Bradyrhizobium diazoefficiens: one gene and its partner. The protein of the gene in region 2 binds, or shares a complex with, the protein of the main gene of each other region. Links are inferred from orthologs where the notes say so. Each region holds a gene or a part of one and is shown on either strand. Other genes may lie near its edges. The genes, in order: JJC00_RS21990 and pnp.

Region 1 (7,661 bases), 4.6 Mb from region 2 along the record:
CGGCTGAGCCAGCAGATCGATCCGACCGACATGGAAACCGCTGTAACGACGGACTGATCTGCAAGCTGCATCTCACGGCGCACTGCGCCGTCAGACTTTGAAGTAATAGGGCTGGTCGAGATCCTTGATCAGCCCTTTTTCTCGCCGCGAAAGCGGAGAGCTAGAACCGCTCCGGGCGGTACGGCGTCGGATCGATTGACGGCGTCTCGCCGTTCATCATCTCCGCGAGCAGGCGTCCTGTGGCGGGGCCGAGCGTAAAGCCCTGGTGACCGTGGCCGAAGTTCATCCAGAGGCCGGGGTGGCGCGGGGCGCGCCCGAGCACCGGCACCATGTCCGGCGTGCAGGGGCGGGTGCCGAACCATGGCTCCGGTTCGGCGCGCTTGCCGAGATCGATCAGCTCGCGCGCTGAGGCTTCGGCACTTGCGAGTTGCACCAGCGTTGCCAGTGCATCCGGCCCCGTCAGCTCCGCGCCGGTGGTGATGCGGATGCCCTTGGCCATCGGCCCCATGGCATAGCCGCGGCCCTTGTCGACCAGCGGCAAATCGAGCGAGGCGCCGCCGCTGTAATGCATGTGGTAGCCGCGCTTGCGCACCAGCGGGATGCGATAGCCGAACTTGTGCAGGAGATCCGGGGACCACGGTCCGAGCGTCACGACGGCATTGGCGGCATCGATGCGGCCATTGTCGGTGTCGACCGACCATCCGGTCGCGGTCTGCTGCAGCGATTGCGCATCGCCGAGCACGATGATGCCGCCGAGGCGCTCGAACAGATTGGCGTAGGCCGTGACCAGGGCGCCGGGATCGGACACGGTCCAGGTGTCGAGCCAATGGATCGCACCCGGGAGGTCGTCGCGCAAAATCGGCTCGGCCTTGGTCAGTTCGCTGCCCGAGAGCACGCGAAAATTCACCCCGAACTCGCGGCGGTCTTCCTCTGCCGTTTTGATCGCCAGATCGAACGAGGCGGGGTCGCGATGCAGCACACGGTAACCGGCGCGCCGAATCAGATTGTCGGCATGGGCCTCGCGGATCAGGATGTCGTGCTCGGGCGTCGCGTAGGCGATGAGCTGCGCCCACGCGGCGATTGCCTCGCGATGCCGCTTCGGCGCCGAGTGCCACCAATAGCGGAGCAGGGGCTCGACGTGGCGATGCAGAGAGGACAAGCTGTAGCGCACGTCGTTGGTGCGGCCGGTCGCGATCTTCACGAGCGAGGCGAGATCGCGCGGCATCGGATAGGGCCGCACCGCTTCCGCCTGGATCATCCCGGCATTGCCGTAGCTGGTCTCGCGGCCGGGCTCCCTGCGGTCGACCAGCGTGACGGTCCAGCCGCGCTGCCGCAGATGCAAGGCGGCACCGACGCCCACCATGCCGCCGCCGAGAATGATTGCGCTTCGCATCGGCAGAACTCTCCTGTCAGGCCGGCTTCGGCGCAAGCTTGGGCTGCGCCGTATTGATGGTCGTGGCGACCACGACCGACATCGCCGTCATGGCGACCAGGAATCCGAAGGCCGCGTCAAATGATCCGGTTCCCGCCACGATGAAGCCAATGACGGCCGGTGCGACGAAGCCTGCGCTCTGGCCACCGAGATTGACCATGCCGACTCCCGACCCGATCTGATCGTCGCGGAGCAGTTTGGTCGGGAGCGCAACCACCGCAGCTAGCACGAAGGATTTGAAGAAGTAGACCAGCGACTGATAGACGATCAGCACCGTGATCGTCTCCACCTTGTACATGGCGTAGAGGAAGATGCCGGTCAACGCCGAGCTGCTGATCAGGAGATATTTTTCGCGCTCGGCAAAGAACGTGGTGGGCTCGCTGGACGAATTCGGTCCGCTGCTGCGCCATGCCGACGAAGAGTATTTTCTGGTGACGAGCGGACGCGTCGCCGTTCACACCGAGTTCTACGCGCCGGAGATCCTTGGCGCGGGCGACGGCATCTATCTCGACAGCACCATGGGCCACGCCTACCTCAACGCCGGCGAGGGCCCGTCCGCCAAGGGCGTCTGTCTCTGCACCAGCGAGGCGCCCGATCTCTATGACCAGCTTCGCCAGATCGCATCGCGCGAGGCGACGCCGCTCGGTGACGACGAGCCACCGCCGTAACGCTCAGGCGAGGCTTGAAATGAAAAACGCCCGGCCAGGCCGGGCGTTTTTTTATTTGGATGTTTCGTTCTATTCGCCGCCGCCGAAACGGCGCGACCACCAGCCGGCGCGACGCGGCGCGGCCGGCGTCTCGTTTGCCGCTTCCGGCGCGGGCTCAGGCGCGGGCGGAGCAACCGGCTCCGGCGCTGCGGCCGCCGGCTCGCTCGGGCTGCTCGACAGGAAGCTCACCTTCTCGCGGACGGTGGAGCGGCGTCGTGCTGCCTTTTCGTCGGCTGCGGTTTCTTCCTCGACGACAGCAGCAGAAGGCGCGGGCTGGACCGGCGTTTCAACCGGTGCTGGCGCATAGGGCTCAGGCTGAGACATCTGCGGCGCAACCGGGGCGACGTGCTCCGAATGCGCAATCGACGGCGCCGTCTCGCTGCCGGCGCTGTCGAAATCGGCCACCGCGTCGGTTGCTTCCGACGGCGGATTGCCACCGAGCTCGTCGCCGATCGATCCGGCGAGACCTTCCTCGCCACCGCCGCGCCGACGGCGTCCGCCCCTGCGGCCACGCCGGCGGCGGCGCGCGTCTGCGCCCTGCTGTTCGCCACGGGCTGCCTGTTCCTCGCCTTCCTCGCCGTCCTGTTCGGACTCGGCGTCCTCTTCGCCTTCGCTGGCTGCCGCTACGGTCCCTTCAGGAGACGTTGGAGCGCCATCCTCGCGCGCCTCACCATCGCGCTGACCGCCGCGACCGCGACGACGCCGGCGGCGCTTGCGGCCGCGCTGGCCATCCTGCTCGGGCGCGGCATCGCCTGCGGCCTGTTCTTCGGTGAGACCTTCGGTTTCCTCGGTCTCGACCTCGGATTCCAGTTCGGAATCGAATTCCTCGTCGTCATAGGCTTCTTCAGCCAGCGGCGGCGGGCTTGCGGCTGCCTGCGCTGCGAGCAGCGCCTTGGCGGCTTCCAGCGTGTGCACCTGCTCGCCACGATCGATCACATAGGCCTGCGGTCCGCTGACGCTGGCATCAGCGATCACCGCCAGCGTGACCTTGAAGCCGTTTTCGAGATCGCGCAGATGGCCGCGCTTATGGTTCAGCACATAAAGCGCGACGTCGGTGCGGGTGCGGACCACGAGATTGTGGGTCGCGCCCTTCATCAGGATCTCTTCGAGGCCGCGCAGCAACTGCAGCGCCACCGAGGAGACCGAGCGGACGTGGCCGGTGCCGCCGCAATGCGGGCAGGGATCGGTGGAGGATTCCAGCACGCTGGCGCGGATGCGCTGGCGCGACATCTCGAGCAGGCCGAAATGCGAGATGCGGCCGACCTGGATGCGCGCGCGATCCTGGCGCAGGCAGTCGGACAACTTGCGCTCGACCGCGCGGTTGTTGCGCTTCTCGTCCATGTCGATGAAGTCGATGACGATCAGGCCGGCGAGGTCGCGCAGGCGGAGCTGGCGGGCGACCTCTTCGGCCGCCTCCAGATTGGTCTTGAGCGCGGTGTCCTCGATATGGTGCTCGCGTGTCGACCGTCCGGAGTTGACGTCGATCGAGACCAGCGCCTCGGTCTGGTTGATCACGATGTAGCCGCCGGAGCGTAGCTGGACGGTCGGCGAGAACATCGCATCCAGCTGGCTTTCGACACCCATCCGCGAGAACAGCGGCTGGCCGTCGCGATACTGCTTTACCGCACTGACATTGGCGGGCATCAGCATCTTCATGAAGTCGCGCGCTTCGCGGTAGCCGGATTCACCGGCGACTGAGATCTCGTCGATCTCCTTGTTGTAGAGGTCGCGCAGCGAGCGCTTGATCAGCGAGCCTTCCTCGTAGACCAGCGTCGGGGCCTGCGACTTCAGCGTCAGGTCGCGCACCGTCTCCCACATCCGGATCAGGTACTCGAAGTCGCGCTTGATCTCAGGCTTGGTGCGGGCGGCACCCGCGGTGCGCAGGATGATGCCCATGCCCTCGGGCACGTCGAGATCCTGCACCACTTCCTTCAGGCGCGAACGGTCCTGGGCGCTGGTGATCTTGCGGCTGATGCCGCCGCCACGGGCGGTGTTCGGCATCAACACGGCGTAGCGGCCGGCGAGCGAGAGGTAGGTCGTCAGCGCCGCGCCCTTGTTGCCGCGCTCTTCCTTGACCACCTGTACCAGCATCACCTGGCGGCGCTTGATGACTTCCTGGATCTTGTACTGGCGGCGCGGACGGAAGGTGCGCTCCGGCACTTCCTCCATCACATCGTCGCCGCCGACGGATTCGACGTGCTCCTCTTCGGCTTCCTCGCCGTCTTCATCGTCCTCGTCGTCTTCGTCGGCCCTCGCTTCCGCATCCTGATGCGAAGCTTCAGTGCTCTCACCGGCGGCATAGACGGCGTCGGCCGGCTCGGCAACGGAGGTCACGGCTTCGGCAAGAGCCTCGGCATGCGTTTCAGAAGCGGCGGCCTCTTGCGACTCGGCGACGGTCTCGGCCGCAACAGCGGGCTCGGCGCCGATCGCTGCGACGGGCGCGGGCGTCTCGTCGGCGTGATCATGGTCGTGATGATCGTGCTCGTGGTCATGACCATGATCGTCATGACCGTGAGTGTGATGATCCTCGTCATCATGGGCGTGCTCATGATCGTCATGCTCGTGATCATGATGATCGTGGTCGTGACCTTCGTGCTCGCCGTGATGCTCGGCATCGGCGTGCAGGTGCTCGCCCTCATGCGCAGTGCCGTCGGCATGCTCCGGCAGGGCCTGGCCCTCGACCGGCTGAGCGACCGGATCGGCGCCGGCGTCGAGGCCCTCGACGATGTCGCTGCGGACGCGCTCGCCATGACTGCGGCGGCGGGAGTTGCGGTGGCGCGAGCGCCGGCGGCCGTGAGAGCGGTTCTCGCTCTCTTCCTCGGCCTCGCGATGGGCCTGTTCTTCGGCCTCGATCAGCGCCTGCCGGTCGGCGACCGGGATCTGGTAGTAGTCGGGATGGATTTCGCTGAAGGCGAGGAAGCCGTGGCGGTTGCCACCATATTCAACGAAAGCGGCCTGGAGCGAGGGTTCGACCCTTGTGACCTTGGCGAGGTAGATATTCCCGCGCAGTTGCTTGCGTTGCGCGGTCTCGAAGTCAAACTCTTCGACACGATTGCCGCGGACCACGACGACCCGGGTCTCTTCCGGGTGGGTGGCATCGATCAACATCTTGTTGGGCATGTCTTAACTCTTGGCGGCGGCGGGCGCGATCGACCGTGGGCGCGAAGAGCGCTGCCGGGTGACGCGACGGTCCACCTGATTCGGGGGTGAGGGGAAGGCCGAAACGCCGTCTCTCGCGCCTTGCCGAATCGGAAGCTTCAGGACCGAAGCGGCGCGCGGGATTTTCACTCCGCAGCGTCGCGAATTGTCCTTCAGAATTCGTCGGCACAGTCTGGCGCATCAAGCGTCGGCCCGTATGAAACATTGGGCGGCGGGGCCGCCCCTAATCAGCTGCTGCTGGCCAGGCATGGCGCGTGAGCGCTCGCCTTGGGATATCGAACCGCCCCCTTGGGATTAAGGGACCGGGCAACTGGCCGCGTCGCTGTCAAAACCGTCCCGGAAACACTGTGGTAACCGGAAACCGTCCGCCGCCGGGGCTTGCCCCGTTCCACCTCGCTGCCGCGCACCGCGCTGGTCGTAGAAGGGAACGGAAAAACGCTGGAATTCCCAAACCTTGGGAGTTCCGGCGCTGCACCGGGAGGCTGAATGCGACACAACCGGAAATTATTGGCCGTCAGCAATCCGTACATACGAGGAATGGGCCATTGGTGCAAGGAGCGTCGCACGCCGGTCACAGTCTGAGAGTTTCGCATCTCCGTCATCAAGGATCGATTAACCCTGTGGTTCTATTGCGTTAAAGAGGGCTGCTCGGAGGCACGGATTCGGTGGCGAGCCGCACAAATCAACGGGTTTTGCTGGGGATTGCGCTTCTGTGCGCCGCGGCATTGCCGTGCGCCGATTCCTCGCGTCTGAGCGCGGCCGAGAGCCCATCGCAATCCTCTGTTGCGGCGGCGAATTTTCCGATTGCCACAGCCGCGCGGCTGGCCGGCGACGGCAAGCAGACCCGCTTCATTCTCGACCTCGACCAGACCGTCAGCTTCCGCGCCACGACTCTCGCCGACCCCTACCGGGTCGTGGTCGATGTTCCCCAGGTGAATTTTCAGCTGGCGCCGGGCTCCGGAGCCGGACGAGGGCTGGTCAAGGCCTTCCGCTACGGCCTGGTGATGCCCGGCGGCTCCCGAATCGTGTTCGACCTGACCGGGCCCGCCAACATCACCAATTCCTATGTGCTCGAGGCGGCCAACGGCCAGCCGGCCCGACTGGTGCTCGAGCTGGAGGAGGTCGACCGCGCGGCTTTCGTGCCGACGCCCGCCCCGGAGAATCGCCCCGAGCTGCGGCCGACGATCGCTGCCGCGCCGCCGGCGACAATTCCTGCCGCTCCTGACTCGGCGCAGCAGAAGCCAGGGGCGCCGGTCGATGGCCGTCCTGTCGTCGTGATCGATCCCGGCCATGGCGGCATCGACAACGGCACCCAGTCGAGCGGCGAGAGCGAGAAGAACCTGGTGCTCGCCTTTGGACTGGCGCTGCGCGACCGGCTGGAAAAGGCCGGCAAATACCGGGTGGTGATGACGCGGGACGACGACACCTTCATTCCGCTCAATGACCGGAGCAAGATCGCCCGCAATCTGAACGCCGCGCTATTCGTCTCGATTCACGCCGACGCGCTGCCGAAGGCCGAAGGCGATGCGCAGGGCGCCACCATCTACACGCTCTCGGACAAGGCCTCCGATGCCGAGGCCCAGCGCCTGGCCGATGCCGAAAACCGCGCCGATGCGATTGCTGGCTTCAATCTTGCGGAGGAGCCGACCGATGTCGCCGACATCCTGATCGACCTCACGCAGCGGGAAACACGCACCTTTTCAAACCGTTTTGCGCATTTGCTGATGGGCGAAATGAAGTCGACCGTGCGGATGCACAAGCACCCCCTGAAGTCGGCCGGTTTTCGGGTGCTGAAAGCCCCCGACGTGCCCTCCGTGCTGGTCGAGATCGGCTACGTCTCCAACAAGGGCGACCTCGAGCACCTCGTGTCCGAGGGCTGGCGGTCACGCGCGGTGGGCTCGATGGCCCAGGCGATCGACACGTTCCTGGCCAAGCGGATGGCGACGGCGGGGGCCGGCAATTAGGCAGGGAATGCCGGTTCCGATGTTAAGCCCTAGTTTGGCCACAGCGGACGCTTTATAAAAACGGCGCAGGGGGTTCCTGAATCGATGAGAATCCCGTTCGGCAAGCGTCTTTCGGTCCGGCATTGATGGTATTGAGTAGGCCGGTGAATTCGCGACGTGAGGATGGCGTCCGTTTGGGGCGCCTTGAGGCTGATCTTGGGCTGATCCAGGGATTAAACGGATAAACACATAATGCGCTTGCTTGTGCGGTTCATGGGCTTCCTGTTCGCCGCGGGAACGGTGATGTTCCTTGTCGGTGTCGGTGCCGTGGCAGGCCTGATCTGGCATTTCTCCAAGGACTTGCCCGATTACTCTCAGCTTCAGGATTACGAGCCGCCGGTGATGACCCGCGTGCACGCG
Region 2 (6,983 bases):
ACTGCCTCAACCGGTCGCAACGAGAGAAATTGACGATGTCGATTGCCGCAGAACGCAAAGCGGAAGTCATCAAGACGAATGCCAACAAGGTTGGCGACACCGGCTCGCCGGAGGTTCAGGTCGCGATCCTGTCGGAACGCATCAACAACCTGACCAACCATTTCAAGACGCACGTGAAGGACAACCATTCGCGTCGCGGCCTCTTGAAGCTGGTCTCGACCCGCCGTTCGCTGCTCGACTACCTGAAGAAGCGGGACGAGGCGCGGTACAAGGCGCTGCTCGAGAAGCACAACATTCGTCGGTAAGAGTTCTTGCGCGCGCCACCGGCGCGCGTTTTTGCGCGTGATTTCGAGCGAAAGCGCTTGTTTTAAGGTTTTTGATCGAGCCTCACGCGTATGTCCGGTGCGGGCCAATGCTGCTTCGCATCCGGGGGCATGATGGGCGAAGACCGCGGTTCGGTGTTCGCGCTCGTGCCGACTGACAGTCCAGCAGCAATCCGGCGGCTGGGCGCAACGGGCAAGGTGCCCGTATGACCCGAAAGGATGGACGCCATCCGACATCCAAAAACCATGGCAGGATCGCAGGACGCTGATCGCCCGCTCCGATCAGCGTCCTGCAATCTTGACATGGTTTTTGTTTTTCGAGCCGTCCCTTCTTTCGAGAAACCATGAAAGAAGACCTCTATGTTCAACAAGCATTCAGTCGAGATCGACTGGGGTGGACGCCCTCTCAAGCTCGAAACCGGCAAAATCGCACGCCAGGCCGACGGCGCAGTCATCGCCACCTATGGCGAGACCGTGGTGCTCGCCACCGTCGTCGCGGCGAAGGCGCCGCGTGAAGGCGTCGACTTCCTGCCCCTGACTGTCGACTACCAGGAGAAGACCTACGCAGCTGGCCGCATTCCCGGCGGCTATTTCAAGCGCGAGGGTCGTCCGACCGAGAAGGAGACGCTGGTCTCCCGCCTGATCGACCGTCCGATCCGTCCGCTGTTCGTCGACGGCTGGCGCAACGAGACCCAGGTGATCGCCACCGTGCTGTCGCACGACATGGAGAACGATCCCGACATCGTCGCGCTGGTGGCCTCCTCGGCCGCGCTGACCCTGTCCGGCGCGCCCTTCAAGGGCCCGATCGGCGCTGCCCGCGTCGGCTTCGCCAATGACGAGTTCATCCTCAACCCGACGCTCGACGAGATGGTCGACACCCAGCTCGATCTGGTCGTCGCCGGCACCGCCGACGCCGTGCTGATGGTGGAGTCGGAAGCCAAGGAGCTGAACGAAGACATCATGCTCGGCGCCGTGATGTTCGGTCACCGCCACTTCCAGCCGGTCATCAACGCGATCATCGAGCTCGCCGAGAAGGCCGCCAAGGAGCCGCGCGAAGTCACCGTCATCGACAATTCCGCGCTTGAGAAGGAAATGCTCGGCCTCGTCGAGCAGGAGCTGCGCTCCGCCTACGCCATTCCGGTCAAGCAGGATCGCTACGCGGCGGTCGGCAAGGTCAAGGAAAAGGTGATCGCCCACTACTTCCCCGAAGGGCAGGAGCCGAAATACGACAAGCTGCGCATCGGCGGCGTGTTCAAGGAGCTCGAAGCCAAGATCGTTCGCTGGAACATCCTCGACACCGGCAAGCGCATCGACGGCCGTGACTCAAAGACCGTTCGCAACATCGTCGCCGAAGTCGGCGTGCTGCCCCGCGCGCACGGCTCGGCGCTGTTCACCCGCGGCGAGACCCAGGCGATGGTCGTGACCACGCTCGGCACCGGCGAGGACGAGCAGTACATCGACGCGCTGTCGGGAACGTACAAAGAGACGTTCCTGCTGCACTACAACTTCCCTCCCTACTCGGTCGGTGAGACCGGTCGCCTCGGCGGCACCAAGCGCCGCGAGATCGGCCACGGCAAGCTCGCCTGGCGCGCGATCCACCCGGTGCTGCCGCCGCATCATGAGTTCCCCTACACCACGCGCGTGGTGTCGGAGATCACCGAATCGAACGGCTCGTCCTCGATGGCTTCGGTCTGCGGCGCTTCGCTCGCGCTGATGGATGCCGGCGTACCGTTGAAGCGGCCGACCGCGGGCATCGCGATGGGCCTGATCCTCGAAGACAAGCGCTTCGCGGTTCTCTCGGACATCCTCGGTGACGAAGACCATCTCGGCGACATGGACTTCAAGGTTGCCGGTACGGAAGCGGGCATCACCTCGCTCCAGATGGACATCAAGATCGAGGGCATCACCGAAGAGATCATGAAGGTGGCGCTCGCTCAGGCCAAGGATGGGCGTATCCACATCCTCGGCGAGATGGCCAAGGCGCTCACCAACGCCCGCGCCGAGCTCGGCGAATACGCGCCGCGCATCGAGACCTTCAAGATCGCCACCGACAAGATCCGCGAAGTGATCGGCACCGGCGGCAAGGTGATCCGCGAGATCGTCGAGAAGACCGGCGCCAAGGTCAACATCGAGGACGACGGCACCGTGAAGGTCGCCTCCGCTGACGGCGAGGCGATGAAGGCCGCGATCAAGTGGATCAAGTCGATCGCATCCGATCCGGAAGTCGGCCAGATCTATGACGGCACCGTCGTCAAGGTGATGGAGTTCGGCGCCTTCGTGAACTTCTTCGGCTCCAAGGACGGTCTCGTCCACATCAGCCAGCTCGCTTCTGCGCGCGTGCAGAAGACCTCCGACGTCGTCAAGGAAGGCGACAAGGTCAAGGTCAAGCTGCTCGGCTTCGACGACCGCGGCAAGACCCGGCTGTCGATGAAGGTCGTCGACCAGACCACCGGCGAAGACCTCGAAGGCAAGGGCGGCGAGGGCGAGAAGGCCCCGCGCGAAGCGGCCGGCGAGTAATCGCTCGGCACCACGTCAGAGACACGAAGGGCGGCCTCGCGGCCGCCCTTTTTGTTTGTGTTCTCTGAGCTCAGGGATCAGGCCGCGAGGTCGAACCGATCGAGGTTCATCACCTTGGTCCAGGCCTTGGCAAAATCCTGCACGAACTGCTGCTTCGCATCCGACGAGGCATAGACCTCGGCGAAGGCGCGGAGCTGCGAGTGCGAGCCGAAGATGAGATCGGCGCGCGTGCCGGTCCACTTCACCGCATTGGTCTTGCGGTCACGGCCCTCGTAGGAGCCGTCAGCGGCCGGCGTCCACTGCGTGCTCATGTCGAGCAGGTTGACGAAGTAGTCGTTGGAGAGCGTGCCCACCTTGGCGGTGAAGACGCCGTGCTTCGAACCGTTCGCATTGGCACCGAGCACCCGCAGGCCGCCGACGAGCACCGTCATCTCCGGCCCGGTGAGCTTCAGAAGCTGCGCGCGATCGACGAGGGCTTCCTCCTGCTGCAGGAACTGATGCTTCTTGCCGACGTAGTTGCGGAAGCCATCGGCTCGCGGCTCGAGCGGAGCAAAGGACTCGACGTCGGTCTGATCCTGCGTCGCATCCATGCGGCCCGGCGTGAACGCGACCTTGACGTCGACGCCGGCATCGTTGGCGGCCTTCTCGACCGCGGCAGAACCGCCGAGCACGATGAGGTCCGCGATCGAGACCTTCTTGGCGCTGGATGACGTGTTGAAGTCCTTCTGGATCGCTTCGAGCTTGCCGAGCACCTTGGAGAGCTGGGCCGGCTGGTTCACTTCCCAGTCCTTCTGCGGGGCAAGACGGATGCGCGCGCCATTGGCGCCGCCGCGCTTGTCCGAGCCACGGAACGTCGAGGCCGACGCCCAGGCGGTCGAGACCAGCTCCGACACCGAGAGGCCCGAAGCCAGGATCTTGGTCTTCAGTGCAGCCACGTCCTGATCGTTGACCAGCTCGTGGTCGACCTTCGGAATCGGATCCTGCCAAATCAGCGTCTCCTTCGGCACCAGCGGGCCGAGGTAGCGCTGAATCGGACCCATGTCGCGGTGGGTGAGCTTGAACCAGGCGCGGGCGAACGCGTCCGCCAACTGATCGGGGTTTTCGAGGAAGCGGCGCGAGATCTTCTCATAGGCCGGATCCATGCGCAGCGAGAGGTCGGTCGTCAGCATCGTCGGGCGATGCTTCTTCGACTTGTCGAACGGATCCGGAATGATCGCGTCGGCACCCTTGGCCGTCCACTGGTTCGCACCGCCCGGGCTCTTCGTCAGCTCCCATTCGTACTTGAACAGGTTCTCGAAGAAATTGTTGCTCCACTTCGTCGGCGTCGTCGTCCAGGTCACCTCGAGACCGCTGGTGATCGAATCGCCCGCCAGGCCCGACGCGTGCTTGCTCTTCCAGCCGAGGCCCTGATCTTCCAGCGCGCCCGCTTCCGGCTCCGGACCGACCAGCGACGGATCGCCGGCGCCGTGGGTCTTGCCGAACGAGTGGCCGCCCGCGATCAGCGCAACGGTCTCTTCGTCGTTCATCGCCATGCGGAAGAAGGTCTCGCGGATGTCCTTGGCCGCGGCGATCGGATCCGGCTTGCCGTTCGGGCCTTCCGGATTCACGTAGATGAGACCCATCTGCACCGCGCCGAGCGGCTCGGCGAGCTGGCGTTCGCCGCTGTAGCGCTCATCGCCCAGCCACGTGCCTTCGGGACCCCAATAGAGCTCTTCCGGCTCCCAGACGTCGGCGCGACCACCGGCAAAGCCGAAGGTCTTGAAGCCCATCGACTCCAACGCGACGTTGCCGGCGAGCACCATCAGATCGGCCCAGGAAATCTTGCGGCCGTATTTCTGCTTGATCGGCCAGAGCAGCCGGCGCGCCTTGTCGAGGTTGGCGTTGTCGGGCCAGCTGTTGAGCGGAGCGAAACGCTGCTGACCGGCACCGGCGCCACCGCGGCCGTCCGTGATGCGGTAGGTGCCCGCGCTATGCCAGGCCATGCGGATCATGAGACCGCCGTAGTGACCGAAGTCGGCGGGCCACCATTCCTGCGAGTCCGTCATCAGAGCGGTCAGGTCCTTGATGACCGCGTTCAGGTCGAGCGTCTTGAACTCCTTGGCGTAGTCGAATGCCTCGCCCATCGGATCGGACAGGTTGGAATTCTTGTGCAGCATCTCAATGTTGAGCTGGGTGGGCCACCAGTCGCGGTTCACCGGCGTGGGTTTTCCGCCCGAAAACGGGCACTTCGAAGTGTCGTCCATGAATACCTCCTCTGGTGGCGTCGCACTCGCGCCATTGACCAGGTACAACCACTCTAGGCGTCGCGTTCGATCAGGGGAAGTTGACTTTAATGATCGCTGCGATAGGATTTTCTGATGATCAACGTGACGCTGCGCCAACTGCGGTATTTCGACGCGTTGGCGCGCCATGGTCATTTCGGCCGCGCCGCGGAATCCTGCTCCATCTCGCAGCCGGCGCTGTCGATGCAGATCAAGGAACTCGAGGAAGCGCTCGGCGGGCTGCTGCTGGAGCGTAGCGCCCGACAGGTCGCGCTGACCCGGTTCGGCGAAGAACTCGCACAACGCGTCCGTGACATCCTGCGCTCGGTCGATGAACTGGGCGATTTCGCCCGCGCCTCGCAGGACCGCTTTGCGGGCCGCCTGCGCATCGGCATGATCCCGACGATCGCGCCCTATCTGCTGCCCAAGATCACAAAGAACCTCACGCGTCTGCATCCGGAGCTCGACATCCGCGTGCGCGAGACGATGACGCCACGGCTGATCCAGGAACTGGTCGAGGGCCGGCTCGACACCGCCATCGTCGCGCTGCCGGTCTCCGAACCCTCGCTCACCGAGGTCGCCCTGTTCGAGGAAAAATTCCTGCTGGTGCGGCCAGGCACGGACGCGGGCACGCCGGTGCCGTCGCGCGAGATGATGCGGGAGATGCGGCTCTTGCTGCTCGAGGAGGGCCATTGTTTCCGCGACCAGGCGCTGTCGTTCTGCAACATGCAGTCGGCGCCACCGCGCGAGATGCTGGATGCGAATTCGCTGTCGACATTGGTCCAGATGGTCAGCGCCGGCATCGGTGTCACGCTGATTCCGGAGATGGCGGTGTCGGTGGAGACGCGATCGGCCTCGGTCTCGCTGTCGCGATTCCGCGATCCCGAGCCCTCGCGCACCATCGGCATGGTCTGGCGCAAGACCAGCCCGCTGGCGCGGCAGCTGCTCCAGATTTCCGAGGTGGTGTGCCTGTCGGCCGGCAAGGCGCGCCCGCGGCAGGCCGCACGCAGCCAGCGGGCCTAAGGGGAATTTTCCTGGACTACCGGGATCATTAAAAGCGACTTGCCGCATACGGCCGGCAGATCGAACTGGAAGTGCCAATGCCTGATCTGATCATCCGCCCTGCCCGTCCCGACGAATATGACGAGATCGGCCGCGTCTGGACGGAGAGCTGGGTCTCGACCGGGCTCGCCGAGGCCAGCGAATACCTGCTGGCCAATTTGCGGGCGCGCATCCGGCGCGAGATGGAGAACGGCTGGAGCCTGTTCGTCGCCGACGACAACGGCACGATCGCCGCCATGCTCGCGCTGCATCTGCCAAAGCTCTATCTCGACATGCTGTTCGTCGGGCCCGCCTATCAGGGGCAATCGCTCGGGCGGAGGTTACTTGCCTTCACGCGCACGCACATGCCGGATGAAATGTATCTGCGCTGCGTCCGCGAAAACGAAAAGGCCTGGCGCTGGTATGAGCGCGAGGGCTTTGTGTTCGAGAAGGAAGAGGTCGAGCCGTCGAACGGGTTCATGATGAAGTACTACCACTGGAAGAACAAAGGAAATGCGCCATCATCAAGCTCTATTGGTCACCCCGCTCGCGTTCGTTCTCGACGCTCTGGCTGATGGAAGAGAGCGGGCTGCCCCATGAGCGCGTGCTGACGGCGCTGCATGGCGCGGCTGGCATTCCAGTGTGCGGAGAAGATCGCGGCGGAATAAACCAACTCTCGTAGGGTGGTCAAAGCGAAGCGTGCCCACCATCCGTTTCGCAATCGTTGAGCGAGATGGTGGGCACGTCGCTTGCGCTCCTTTGCCCACCTACGGCGCTATAAGCCTACTCCGAATCCTTCAAATCATCCGGCCTCGGCATCAGGACGGTGTTGTAGCCGGAA

What was found.
Region 1: the proteins of pnp (region 2) and JJC00_RS21990 are in contact, whole or in part, in a cryo-EM structure (PDB 9QH0), measured with the Escherichia coli proteins. The link is inferred for Bradyrhizobium diazoefficiens from one-to-one orthologs.

Annotation. Positions count from the first base shown.
Region 1 is NZ_CP067102.1:4,701,863-4,709,523, reverse strand. The notes cover bases 1,970-5,635. They hold JJC00_RS21990 (Rne/Rng family ribonuclease), read right to left. Parts: upstream 5,260-5,635; coding sequence 2,170-5,259; downstream 1,970-2,169. Outside these bases: JJC00_RS22010 (dicarboxylate/amino acid:cation symporter), read left to right, coding at 1-57; JJC00_RS22005 (NAD(P)/FAD-dependent oxidoreductase), read right to left, coding at 161-1,393; JJC00_RS22000 (hypothetical protein), read right to left, coding at 1,410-1,754; JJC00_RS21985 (N-acetylmuramoyl-L-alanine amidase), read left to right, coding at 5,964-7,262; JJC00_RS21980 (penicillin-binding protein 1A), read left to right, coding at 7,494-7,661. UniProt on the Escherichia coli protein: Endoribonuclease that plays a central role in RNA processing and decay. Required for the maturation of 5S and 16S rRNAs and the majority of tRNAs. Also involved in the degradation of most mRNAs.
Region 2 is NZ_CP067102.1:53,635-60,617, forward strand. What follows is about bases 274-3,261. They hold pnp (polyribonucleotide nucleotidyltransferase), read left to right. Parts: upstream 274-683; coding sequence 684-2,840; downstream 2,841-3,261. Other genes in these bases: rpsO (30S ribosomal protein S15), read left to right, coding at 274-305; katG (catalase/peroxidase HPI), read right to left, coding at 2,918-3,261. Also shown: tRNA pseudouridine(55) synthase TruB, read left to right, coding at 1-33; more of rpsO, read left to right, coding at 36-273; more of katG, read right to left, coding at 3,262-5,083; JJC00_RS00245 (hydrogen peroxide-inducible genes activator), read left to right, coding at 5,198-6,124; JJC00_RS00250 (GNAT family N-acetyltransferase), read left to right, coding at 6,202-6,717; enoyl-ACP reductase FabI, read right to left, coding at 6,926-6,983. UniProt on the Escherichia coli protein: Involved in mRNA degradation. Catalyzes the phosphorolysis of single-stranded polyribonucleotides processively in the 3'- to 5'-direction. Also involved, along with RNase II, in tRNA processing.